DNA from 3 places in the Lactobacillus sp. ESL0261 genome. Region 3 is predicted to be linked to each of the others. Evidence: predicted binding sites of a transcription regulator. Region 3 holds the regulator's gene; each other region holds the start of a gene.
What was found. Region 3 encodes HrcA, which represses chaperone genes, less so after heat shock. Its sites were predicted from a motif close to TTAGCACTCNNNNNNNNNGAGTGCTAA; they were not measured.
Positions count from the first base shown of each region.

Region 1 (4,294 bases), on a different contig from region 3:
GCTTGTCTACGTGTTTATATGATATTTCTGAAACATGAACTAAACCTTGAATACCATCAGCAACTTCAACAAAAGCTCCGAAGTTAGTTAAAGACTTAACTTCACCTTCAAATACATCGCCTTCGTGTAAGTCAGCTGTAGCTTGTTCGAATGGAGAAGGTTCAGTTTGCTTAATGGAAAGGGAGATGCGATGTCTATCATCATCAATACCAATTACTTTAACTTTTACATCTTGACCTGCCTTTAAAACATCACTTGGCTTGTCAACATGCTTATATGAAATCTCGGAGATATGAACTAATCCGTCCACACCACCTACATCAACAAAAGCACCAAAGTTAGTCAGACGAGAAACCTTACCTTCAACAACGTCACCCACAACTAATTGTGATGCAACATTATCAAAAGCTTCTTCACGTTCTTCTTCAATTAAGTCTTTGTGAGAAAGGATTAAACGGTTCTTACTTGGATCAATCTCTGTAATCTTGAGTTTCATCGTTTTACCAATAAATGGCTTAAGGTCTGAAACATAACGATTTGAAATCAATGAAGCAGGTAGAAATCCTCTTGTACCCACATCAACTAATAAACCGCCACGAACTGAAGAAGTGACTGTACCTTCAATTGTCTTGCCTTCTTCAAAGTCTTTTTGCAATTCATCGTAAGCTTCTCTTTCCTTTAAGCGGGTAACTGAGAAGAAGAATTCTCCGTTTTCTTTGTCACCGCCAGCTTTTCTCAAAACCAAAGCTTTGAGCTTATCTCCAGGCTTAACTGCTTCACGTAGGTCAACGTTGCGATCCGAAGTGTATTCACGACGAGGAATTACACCTTCAATACCGGCATTTTCAACACCAACATCGATTTGACCTTCTTCAACGTCTAATACTTCAACATCTACAATATCTCCGACCTCAACTCCTTGCATTTGCTTTAATGCATCTAAAAATTGATTACTGTTTTCTGACATTATTTACCTCCCAATATCATACTCTAATTTTAAATGAAAGTTTGATATTTTTCTACTGTTTTATACCCTTTTTTTATAGTTTTTTTTGACTTTTTTTAATTTCTGATAAAATTGCATTTACCACTTGATCAACACTCATAGAAGTAGTGTCTATTTCAATAGCATCTTGTGCCTTTTTTAATGGTGAAATTTTTCGGTGTGAGTCCTTATAATCTCTTTCTGAAATATCGTGCTCAATTTCTTCAAGAGACTGATTAGTTTTAATCCCTCTTTCTTTAAAATCTAGCATTCTTCTTTCAGCGCGAGAATGAACTGAAGCAACCAAAAATATCTTTACTGCAGCGTTGGGCAAAACCGTAGTTCCAATATCACGTCCATCCATCACAACGTCCATTTTGCCGGCCATTTGCCTTTGCAGACTGACCATTTTTTCCCTGATTCCGGCTAATGCCGAAACTTGAGAAACATTGGCAGAAATATCAGGAGTACGTATTGCCTGAGTAATATCTTTATTACCAGCATATATTTTTTGCTGACTATTTTTAAATTTAAATTCAATTTTTTCATGATCAATGGCAGTTAAAATACCTTTTTCATTGCCGTAATCAATGTTATTTTCTCGTGCAATCCAAGTCGAAGCCCGATACATTGCCCCCGTATCAATATATGTAAAATTAAGCTTATGGGCGATAATTTTTGCTACAGTACTTTTTCCAGCTGAAGCTGGACCATCAATTGCTATTTGCATTCCAATAAAAAAGGGACTTAAGTCCCTGTCCTTTCTAAATTATCTAATTCGTAAAGTTTGTCCTGTATCCACCTGGCTATTGGGATCAAGTTGATTCAACTCTGCCAATTGGCCAACTGAAATGTTAAAATGGCGGGCAATACTAGTCAAGGAATCCCCTTCTTGTACGACATATTGTTTAATCACAACATGTTTCTTTTTAGGCTTTTTTGGAGTTTTTTTAGATGATTTTGTCTTTGTTTTAGCCTTGGCTTTGGTTTCTTTACTTTTTACAGGCTGAACCGTAGCCTTTTTATTAGTATCTTTTTTCTTAGTATTTTCTTTTCTGGCAGCTTTACGTACTTCAACTGCTTTTTCGTTTGAACCATTGTTTGATGCCAAATTATGAACCACAGGAACAAGACCGATAAGAATAACTACAATCAGAATTATCAAAGCAATCCAGCCTTTTGATACGGAAGAATAAGTTTCTACTCTCGACTTTTTTGGACGCTTATAATGCTGATATGGTTCTTTTGAGTTATTATTCATCTGAAAAACCTCCTTACCTAACCTGTTTAATTTTAGCATATTTAACATTTAAGTGGACAAAAAAATCGGTCATTTACTAGACCGATTTACAATATTTTTAAGATTTAATTTCTAAGATTAAAATTTTTCCTTACAAAAGGTTTGAAAGTTCTCAGAACAGTTTCAAATAGTAAATAAACTACGACGCCATTGATTGTTCCTTTTAACAAGTTAAATGGAACTATAATGCCAAAAATATATGCACTCATTGATGGAATGTGTAGCAGTTTACCCAAGTAAACCTTTTCAGTAAAAGAAAGTAAACCAGAATATCCATGTATTGTCGGCAAATTAGGTACAGTAGTTACTGCATAAAAAGGCGTTAAAACCAATGCATTCAGTACAGAAAGTACAAATGCCATAGCTATAATACCGAGAATAATACCTAAAATTGGTTTTAAATATTTTTTAGAAAAATTTTTCTCATCCTTGCTAATATTCTTTGTTAAATAATAAAATGGCAAAGCAAAAGATATTGAAGCTAAAAAAGCTGCTGACTGTCCTACCAAACTAGGTAAAGCAAAACCTTTATAAATTAAATTAATCAGCATTCTGACAAATGCAATAAAAATACCAGGTCCTGGTCCGAATAAAAATGTCCCAATTGTGATTACGACATCCGAGAAGTCAAACTTTAAAAAACTAGTTATCGGCAACGGTATTTCCAAAAGCATTAACACATAGGCAATTGTACCAATTAAAGTATAAGCCAAAATATTAACTAAATTGTTTCTGCTTTTCTTTTGCAAAATTCTTACCTCCAAAAAAACTCGGTCTGTTGCTCCTAGCAACAGACCGAGTAAAAGTAAGCTTAAGATCTTGGCTTTTAGTTTAGTCTGTCTTCTTTCATCTAGACTCTAACTATCGGTATCTCAATAGATTCCACCACTTGCGTGGGTCGTGGACTTACACCACCGGTCGGGACTTTCACCCTGCCATGAAGACAACAAACTTATTTATCAAATTTCACATACTATACTAATCTACGTTTTTTAATCTGTCAACTTCTTCATGAGACAATTCTCGGTACGTTCCTGAAATAAGAGAGTCAAGTGTAAGAAAAGCGTATTTCTCGCGTGCTAATTTTTTCTCCTGGTGGTGAACTGCCTTGAACATTCTTTTTACTTGATGATATTGACCTTCATGAATTGTCAATTGCACTATTTGATTGTCCTTTTTACGATCAGTCCTAATAACCTTAACTTTTGCAGGAGCACAGCGATGACGATCAATTTTAACTCCATGCTTCAGCTGACTGATTTCATCAGGCGTCAAAATGCCAGAAATCTTGGCAACATAAACCTTGGCTACATTGTTTCGCGGATGCATCAATAAATTGGCCAGTTCACCATCATTAGTCATTAAAAGTAATCCAGAAGTATCATAGTCTAGTCTGCCGATTGGATATAGTCGATAAGGCAAATCTTTAAAATAATCGACAACTGTTTTTCTCCCCTTATCATCATTTGCAGTTGAGACCACTCCTCTAGGCTTGTAAAAGAGATAAGTATGCAAACTTTCTCTTTCAATGGGCTCACCATCAACCGTAATATTACTAAAAGTATCCACTTTAGTACCCAGTTTAGTTACTACATTGCCATCAACAGTGACTCGACCTTCAGAAATCATTTTTTCAGCCTTGCGCCTGGAAGCAATTCCTGCCTCAGCAATTACCTTTTGCAACCGTTCTAAAACCATTATTTTGCTCCTTTTTGAGTTTTTGCAATATTTTTATCAGCTTGTCCTTTAGCTGCAAACAAATCTATTTCACCTTCACTATTAATGCTATCATCTTCGAAATCTTCTATTAATGGTAAATCAGCCAAACTTTGGTACCCAAAGTATTGCAAAAAATACTCACTTGTTACATATAAATTAGGATGACCCGGCGCATCTTTTTTTCCATTAATTTTAACTAATCCACGCCAGATTAAAGTTTGCAGAGCCCCAGATGAATTTACGCCTCTGATGTCATCTATCTCTACACGTGTAATTGGTTGCCGATAAGC
Region 1 covers NZ_REHN01000006.1:309,791-314,084, reverse strand. The annotation lists gene rpsA (30S ribosomal protein S1) at 1-967, opposite strand, end outside; gene cmk ((d)CMP kinase) at 1,041-1,715, opposite strand; gene F5ESL0261_RS04885 (LysM domain-containing protein) at 1,755-2,246, opposite strand; gene F5ESL0261_RS04880 (ECF transporter S component) at 2,351-3,037, opposite strand; FMN riboswitch at 3,120-3,234, opposite strand; gene F5ESL0261_RS04875 (pseudouridine synthase) at 3,264-3,983, opposite strand; gene scpB (SMC-Scp complex subunit ScpB) at 3,983-4,294, opposite strand, start outside.
Region 1: F5ESL0261_RS04885 (LysM domain-containing protein) is a predicted target of HrcA. The motif match lies at 2,279-2,305, and genes of this name have one in related genera.

Region 2 (4,294 bases), on a different contig from region 3:
ATCTTGAGGTTAATGAAGAAGATAGATCATGGAGTATTTCCAGTATAGACGGTATTGATTTTGCTAATGTGCATAAAAAGATTCCTAGTCCTGCAACAAAAGGCAACTTCACAATCAACGATATTAATGACGTAGATTTTACGAACTTTAACAAATAAAACGGAGTAATCAAATGAAAGATAAAACTCCAAAATCAAAAAAATTAACCAAAATATGGTGGTCGTTTGCTTTATTCATTAACATCATTTTAACAATTCAGGCAATTTTGACTCAAAATATTATCGGTTGTATCAGCGTAACCTTATTTGGTCTTTTTATAGCTAAATATGGTGACCCAGTAATTTTTGAAAATTATAATCGCCAAAAAGAAATTAAGTATCAGGCTGCCTATAAAAAGCGCAAAGAATATGAAATAAGGAAAAGAGATAAATAAATGATAGAGAATTACAATATAACTAAGGAAAGACTTCCTTTTGAAAATGAACGTAAAGATATTGCTGAAGTAGCACGCGAAATGTTTAACCGGAAGATGACAAATATCGCGGGTGGAAATATTTCCGTAAAAATTACTCCAGATGAAACTTTCTCTTATGATAACCAGACTTATTATGCTAACCACGATTACTTACTAATGACTCCTACTTTTATGTCAGAAGCGTGGTTTTCAAAACTAAATGCTTCTCAAATTTTAGTCATTGATTTGGAAACAGGCGAAAAAATGGCTGGTGAAGGTAGATTAACCCGTGAAATCAACATGCATATAGGAGCATACAAAGCAAATAAAGACATTAGAGTAGTTTATCATTCTCATGCTCCAAAAAGCATGTTTTGGGCAACACTGGGTCAGGATATGCCTAATTTAACAGAGATTACCTCTTTTAATGTTCCTCTTGGCAAAATTAAATGCTTACCTTATCGAGTAGCATGCAGTAAAGAACTTGCAGATTTAGTGCACGATGAACTGGTAAAGCTTGGTGATAACGCTAAAGAAAATATTTTTCTATTAAACAGCCACGGAGTTTTAATTACTGAAACTGATTTGCATGCTGCAGCTCAAGTTTTAGAAACAGTTGAGTGGAATGCGGAGATTGCATATAAACAGGCAATCTTTAAGAAATTAGGAATCATAGATCAATATCAATCACGTGGCAAAAGTACTGATGGTATGGTTGGTTAAACTGCCAGGCTAAAAGTAAATATCTATTCAAACAAAAAGGAAGTCAAATACAATAATTTGACTTCCTTTTTCACTCTTAAAGAGCATCAATTTTTTAGTTGATAATAAATTTTATTTCTTTTGGTTAACCATAATTTCATCGATTAAACCATAGTCTTTAGCCTGCTGTGCGGTCATATAATTATCGCGCTCAGTATCCTTTTGAATCTTTTCTAAAGGCTGACCAGTAGTTTCATGTAAAATCCGGTTAATCTTTTCACGGCTCTTTAAAATCTCATTGGCTGCAATTTGAATATCAGTTTGCTGACCCTGAGCACCACCTAATGGCTGGTGAATTAAGACAGTTGAATTAGGTAATGCAAAACGTTTACCTTTTGCACCACTAGTCAGTAAAATGGAAGCCATAGAGGCTGCCATACCAATGGCGATGGTTGAAACATCTGATTTAATAAAGTTCATGGTATCCATGATTGCTAAGCCAGAAGTAATCACGCCACCCGGTGAATTAATGTAAAGTGAAATATCCTTGGTGTTGTCTTGAGCATCAAGAAATAGTAATTGTGCAATAATTGAATTTGCCATATCATCGTTAATTTCACCACTTAGCATGATGATTCTGTCTTTCAATAAACGTGAATATATATCATATGCGCGTTCGCCGCGTGCAGTTTGTTCAATAACTGTAGGTACAAGCATCTTTCTACCTCCTAAATATAATTAGCACTCTATCAAGTACAGTGCTAATTAAATCACTTACATTACGTGCTGTCAATGAAAGTGTATTAATTTTGTATTCTTTTTAATGAGGTTTTTATTATATAATTTAAAGGTAAACTTAAATATTGGAGGATATATTTTGAAGCTTTGTAAGAAAACAATAACCTATTTACTGACTATAGTTGCCGGACTATTGATCTATACCGGTTTGTCAACTACATCAGTTGCGGCAGATTCCAGTAGCACTCAGCCGCCAGTTCAAGATGATAATAATAAATCATCGAATAGCTCAACTGATGCAAATTCTGATAATAATGATACCAATAAATCTGGTCAAACTGATCAAAATGGTACAGGTGATCAGGATAATACTAAACCTAAGCCAAAACAGGTTGTTACTGGTTTTGCTATGATGACAAAAGTTGCCGGTAATAAGAACTATAAGGTTTGGAAAGAAGTTAAAGACGGCAAAGTTAATACTAAAGTAGCTGATGGCATTAATTTTCAGTACAGTCACATTCAGTCGGATCAACTGATCGAAACCAAGAAATATCGCTATTGGCGTATTTATGTCAATGGTCGTGAAGTAGGTTATGTAAATGAAAATTACTTTGACAGAAACAAAATCGCCGTTCCTAAGACTGTTACTTTGGTTCGCAATGAGTTTTATGACTTTTCAACAAAAGATGCAATTTCATATGTTACAAATAGTATGGGAACCGTAATTGACAACAGTCAGGTAATTGTTTCTAAAGATAGTATAAATTGTGGTACTCCTAAAACATATAAAGTGAAATATACATATGGAGACGCAACTGCCACCGTTAAAGTGACTGTAAGAAAGAGTACTAAAGAAGGAGTTGTTGATGCAGATACATTTAATTCCTTCCCTGCTCAACCGGGCACAAATGATTATCAAGCTTGGAAAACTCATTATGGTTCATCCTTAAATTATGTTAGTCCAACAGAGTATAGCCCTGAAGATAGTAAACATACTTTAACTAGTGGTGATTTAACTTTAAAGACGAAATTTTACCAGCCAGTTTTACTCAGTGTGGCAGATCCGACAGATGATAACATTAATCGTGTCGGTCATATTCCAGAAGGAGTAACCGTTTCTGATGGTTGGGCCTATACCAGTCTTTTGAGCCACACAGATGTGATGTCTGGTCACATTGTTGGTTATGATTTGAACAAATTAACTAATCCATATAATTCACAACACTTACTTGATATGACCCAAAAGAAGTTTAACAATTATGTTAAACATATTAAAGTAAGTCCATATATTCCAATCGGTCACGGTCAAGCTATGGGCTCAAGTGACAAATACATTTATGTTTTAAACAACGACAATACGTTAAAAGACACAAATAATTCTGAAGAATTAATTCAAATACGTAAAAGTGACTTGCAGATTAATAAAATTTGGACAATCAAAACGTGGATTGATGACGGCAAGACTAACCGCTATTTCCATAATGGTGTGATGATTTCTGACTATGACATGTATACCGTTTATCATGACACTGAAAATAATTGTTATGAATACTGGGAATTTACTCGTACCGGTGATAACTGGTATCCAAAATTAGTAGGAAAAACTGATGGCAACTTTGTTAATAACAATGCACCTGTCCAAGGTTTTACTTATGATCCCAAGCATAAAAACTTTTATTTAGCCTTTAACGATTTGATTTTTAAGATTGGACGCAACGGTAAAATAAAGGATACTTATTCATTTGATACTGGTCGTGAAATCGAAGGACTATCAGTAAGTGATAATAAGTTATATGTAAATCTAGCTCAAAGAGCTGAATTACTCGTAAGTATGAATATCAATTAGACAAAGTAATTTGAAATAAGAGCTGAAAAGCTCTTTTTTTGTTTGCGATTAAAAAAATTCCTTTAATAAAAATAAAATTACACGTTTAGAAATCCTAGAGTTAATTATATCTTACTAATTTATTGCTTTATAATTACACTTATAAATTATGAATAAATAATAATATTGTATAAAAACAAAAAGCTAAAAAGCATTTTTAGTAGTCAAAACGCTAAATTTGGTCTAAACCGTTTTTGTATGTTCATAAATGAAAAGTATACTCTCACTATAATCTTTATTTTTATTATTTTTATATGATGTTCCAAAACCGCTACAGCAGTTTTATTATAATTTATAGCACTTTTAAAATTAGTTTTACGTATTAACTAAAGTAATGGTGTACAGTATAATATTTGGTTATTTTGGTAGGAAAAAGACATATTAATTAATCTTCTATTTATATAATATAATAGAAATAATCATAATAGATATATTTAAGTTAAAAATGCCGGATTTGAATACTTGTTATTTATAGGAGAAAATAAATGAAAAAATGTCCCAATTGTGGTGCCTTA
Region 2 covers NZ_REHN01000005.1:176,551-180,844, forward strand. The annotation lists gene F5ESL0261_RS03395 (PTS galactitol transporter subunit IIC) at 1-158, shown strand, start outside; gene F5ESL0261_RS03400 (hypothetical protein) at 173-433, shown strand; gene F5ESL0261_RS03405 (class II aldolase/adducin family protein) at 434-1,177, shown strand; gene clpP (ATP-dependent Clp endopeptidase proteolytic subunit ClpP) at 1,289-1,873, opposite strand; gene F5ESL0261_RS03415 (SH3-like domain-containing protein) at 2,034-3,740, shown strand; gene F5ESL0261_RS03420 (zinc ribbon domain-containing protein) at 4,265-4,294, shown strand, end outside.
Region 2: clpP (ATP-dependent Clp endopeptidase proteolytic subunit ClpP) is a predicted target of HrcA. The motif match lies at 1,895-1,921, and genes of this name have one in related genera.

Region 3 (4,294 bases):
TGCAAAAAAAGTGGCATTACGATACAATAATAGAGTTAAGGCAATTTATCAAAAAGATGGTACCATGTATCGCCCTTATTTAATGCTTTTACAAAATGAATGAGTGAATGAAGGTTTTATTATGGAAATTATCCATTTAACATACCCGTTTAAGGAAAATATTATTCCACAAAAGATAATCCTTGCTTTAGGATTCTTTGACGGTGTTCATCGTGGTCATCAGGAATTAATCAAAATCGCAAAAGAAAAAGCAATTCAAAAGCATTTACCATTAGTAGTAATGACATTTGATCGACATCCTAAAGAAATTTATCAAAATAAAGAAGTCAGCTATATAGATACATTGTCTGAAAAAGCTTATAAGATGCAGGAACTAAAAGTTGATTTTTTGCTTGTGATGCATTTTAATGAGGCATTTAGCAAACTGACTGCACAGGAATTTGTAGATAAAATTATTGTTAAATTAAATGCTGATACAGTTGTAGCCGGCTTTGACTACACTTATGGTCCCAAAGAGATTGCCAATATGAAAAATTTCCCTAAGTTTGCTAAGGGAAGATTTGCTATTATTGATGTTCCAAAACAGTCTTATGATGGCCAAAAAATTGGCTCTACGGAAATAAAAAGGGCCATTACCAGTGGAAATATGGAATTGGCAGCTAAATTATTAGGGTTTCCGTATGTCATGTCCGGTAAGGTCGGGCACGGTTTACGTAATGGCCATAAACTGGGTTTTCCTACAGCAAATCTAGTTTGGTCTCAAGACAAGGTGGTTCCTAAAATTGGAGTATACGCTACTAAAACCAAGATTAAAGGCAAGTGGTATGACTCAATGACAAGCGTGGGTTATAACGTAACTGTTAATGAGGGTAAAAAGCTTTATATTGAATCGAATTTATTTGGATTTAATCAAGAAGCCTATGATGAAGAAATGGTAATTAAATGGTATAAGTATACTCGTGGCGAAATTAAATTTGATAACTTAAAAGAATTAAAAAAACAAATGAGTGGTGATGAGGCAGAAATCAAAGCTTATTTTGCCGGCATTGGTTAATTTCAATTTTAAAGGGGATAAGCGTTTTTTTGTAAAAAAGTTAGCACTCAACTTGACATTCTGCTAAAAGCTAGTATCATATTAATTGTTAGCACCTAATAAGTTTGAGTGCTAAAAGTGAGGGCGATATTTATGTTGACCGAACGTCAAGAATTAATTTTAAAAACAATTATCAATGATTTTACGCAGACACATGATCCTGTTGGGTCTAAAACAGTCATGAATCAGTTACCTATTAAAGTTTCAAGTGCAACTATTCGTAACGAAATGGCGGTTTTAGAAGAAAAAGGCTTGATTGAAAAAACTCATTTGTCAAGTGGTCGAGTACCTTCAACAGAAGGCTACCGTTACTATCTTGACAATTTAGTTGAGCCTTTACAGATTTCATCTTCTGTTTATAAAAGAATTATTAATCAGCTTGATCAGCCGTTTCATCAAGTTAACGACATCGTACAGGAAGCTGTTAAGATCTTATCTGACCTAACAAATTACACTGCATTTGCGGAGGGGCCTGAGAATAGTGATTTAACTATTACCGGATTTCGTATAGTACCTTTATTTGGCAGACAGATTATGGCTATTCTTGGTACCAGTGATGGCGATGTTCATGACCAGGTTTATAACTTACCATACAATATTCATGGTGATGACATTGAACGTGCCGTTCGTATGATTAACGATGAATTAGTAGGAAAGTCGCTAGATCAGGTTACACCTGAGTTTCTTAAGAAGACTTTAGGACAAAAGCTTAAAGCTGCTCATGTGTCTGAATTAATAGATTTAGTTGAAGATGTGATCAGTGATGCTGCCAGCGAGCAAATGTATGTCGATGGTCAGATTAATTTGCTCAATAATATTTCTTTGAGTGACGTTTCTAATTTGCGGTCATTATATGAAATGATTGAGCATAATGACTTAATTTCTAGTATTTTGGATAACAGGCAAAACTTAAAAAGTGACAGATATCCAGTTCGGGTAAGTCTAGGGTCTGAGTTATCAAATGATTTGTTAAAGGATTATAGTCTGCTTACGGCAGAGTACAGCGTTGGTCCTCACGGAAAGGGCATAATTGCTTTACTTGGCCCTGATAATATGCCGTATTCTCAAGTGATAGGATTGCTTGAATATTTCAGAAATGAGCTATCTAAAAAGTTGCTTGATTATTATGGTAGATTTAAATAAAGGAGGTTAGCCGTGAGTAAAGAAGAAATTAACAGTAAAAATTCAAAAAAAGAGCAAAAAGAATCAACTGAATCAAAAGAAGTTAAAAAGCATTCTCAAGCTAAGGCTAACGAAAAAAAGAAGTCCGAACCTTTGGAAAGCAAACTGCAACACAATTTGACCCAGTTGCAAAAAGAAAAAGATGATTTAGAAGATAAGTACTTGCGCAGTCAAGCTGAAATGCAAAATATGCAAAATCGCTACAATAATGAAAGAGCGCAACTTATTAAATATGAATCACAATCTTTAGCTAAAGATGTTTTGCCAGCAATGGATAATTTAGAAAGAGCTTTGGCAACAAAGGTTGATGATGAAGCATCAAAGCAGCTTAAAAAGGGAGTGCAAATGACACTTGATTCTCTGGTTAAAGCCATGAAAGATCATGGAATCAGTGAAATCACTGCTGAAGGTGAAAAGTTTGATCCTAATTTACACCAAGCTGTCCAAACAGTTGAAGCTGAAAATGAAGATCAAAAAGATCATGTTGTGCGGGTTTTGCAAAAAGGATACTTGTACAAAGATCGTACTTTAAGACCAGCGATGGTTGTTGTAGCACAATAATTGAAAGGAAGCATATCAATGTCAAAAGTTATCGGAATTGACCTCGGAACTACCAACTCGGCAGTTGCTGTTCTTGAAGGAAAAGAGCCAAAAATTATTACCAATCCAGAAGGAAACCGTACTACACCTTCAGTAGTTGCTTTCAAGGATGGAGAAATTCAAGTCGGTGAAGTCGCAAAGAGACAGGCTATTACTAATCCTAATACTATTTCTTCAATTAAGCGTCATATGGGTGAAGCTGATTATAAGGTCAAGATTGGTGATAAAGCATACACTCCTCAAGAAATTTCTGCCATGATTTTACAATATATCAAGAAATTCTCTGAAGATTATCTTGGTGAAAAGGTTACTGAAGCAGTCATTACAGTTCCTGCATACTTTAACGATGCTCAGCGTCAAGCTACTAAGGATGCCGGTAAAATTGCAGGCTTAGACGTTAAGAGAATAATTAACGAACCAACTGCATCTTCACTTGCATATGGCCTTGATAAAGATGCTGAAGATGAAAAAGTTCTGGTTTATGACCTTGGTGGTGGTACCTTTGATGTTTCTGTTTTGCAATTAGGTGACGGAGTCTTCCAAGTACTTTCAACTAACGGTGATACTCACCTTGGTGGCGATGACTTCGATAATAAAATTATTGATTGGCTGATCAAGAACTTTAAAGATGAAAATGGTGTTGACCTTTCTAAAGATAAAATGGCTTTACAAAGGTTAAAGGATGCCGCTGAAAAAGCTAAGAAAGATTTGTCTGGTGTGTCTTCAACTCATATTTCATTACCATTTATTTCTGCTGGTGAATCTGGACCATTACATTTGGAAGCTGATTTAACTAGAGCGAAATTTGACGAATTAACTGCTGATTTAGTTGATAAGACAAAGATTCCATTTGACAATGCATTGAAAGATGCTGAATTAACAGTTAATGACATTGATAAAGTTATTTTGAATGGTGGTTCAACCCGTATTCCTGCTGTTCAGGATGCAGTTAAGAAGTGGGCTGGTAAAGAGCCTGATCACTCAATTAACCCCGATGAAGCTGTTGCTTTAGGTGCAGCAATTCAAGGTGGAGTTATTTCTGGTGATGTTAAGGACGTAGTTTTACTTGATGTCACTCCTCTTTCTTTAGGTATTGAGACCATGGGTGGCGTATTTACTAAGTTAATTGAAAAGAATACGACAATTCCAACTTCAAAGAGTCAAATTTTCTCTACTGCTGCAGACAATCAACCGGCTGTTGATGTTCACGTTTTGCAAGGGGAGCGCCCAATGGCTGCTGACGATAAAACATTAGGTCGTTTTGAACTAACAGACATTCCTGCCGCTCCACGTGGTGTTCCTCAAATTCAAGTTACATTCGATATTGACAAAAACGGCATCGTTAATGTTTCTGCTAAAGATATGGGAACCGGTAAAGAACAAAAGATTACCATCAAGAGTTCATCCGGTTTATCTGAC
Region 3 covers NZ_REHN01000008.1:25,059-29,352, reverse strand. The annotation lists gene truB (tRNA pseudouridine(55) synthase TruB) at 1-103, shown strand, start outside; gene ribF (riboflavin biosynthesis protein RibF) at 122-1,054, shown strand; gene hrcA (heat-inducible transcriptional repressor HrcA) at 1,187-2,236, shown strand; gene grpE (nucleotide exchange factor GrpE) at 2,249-2,836, shown strand; gene dnaK (molecular chaperone DnaK) at 2,855-4,294, shown strand, end outside.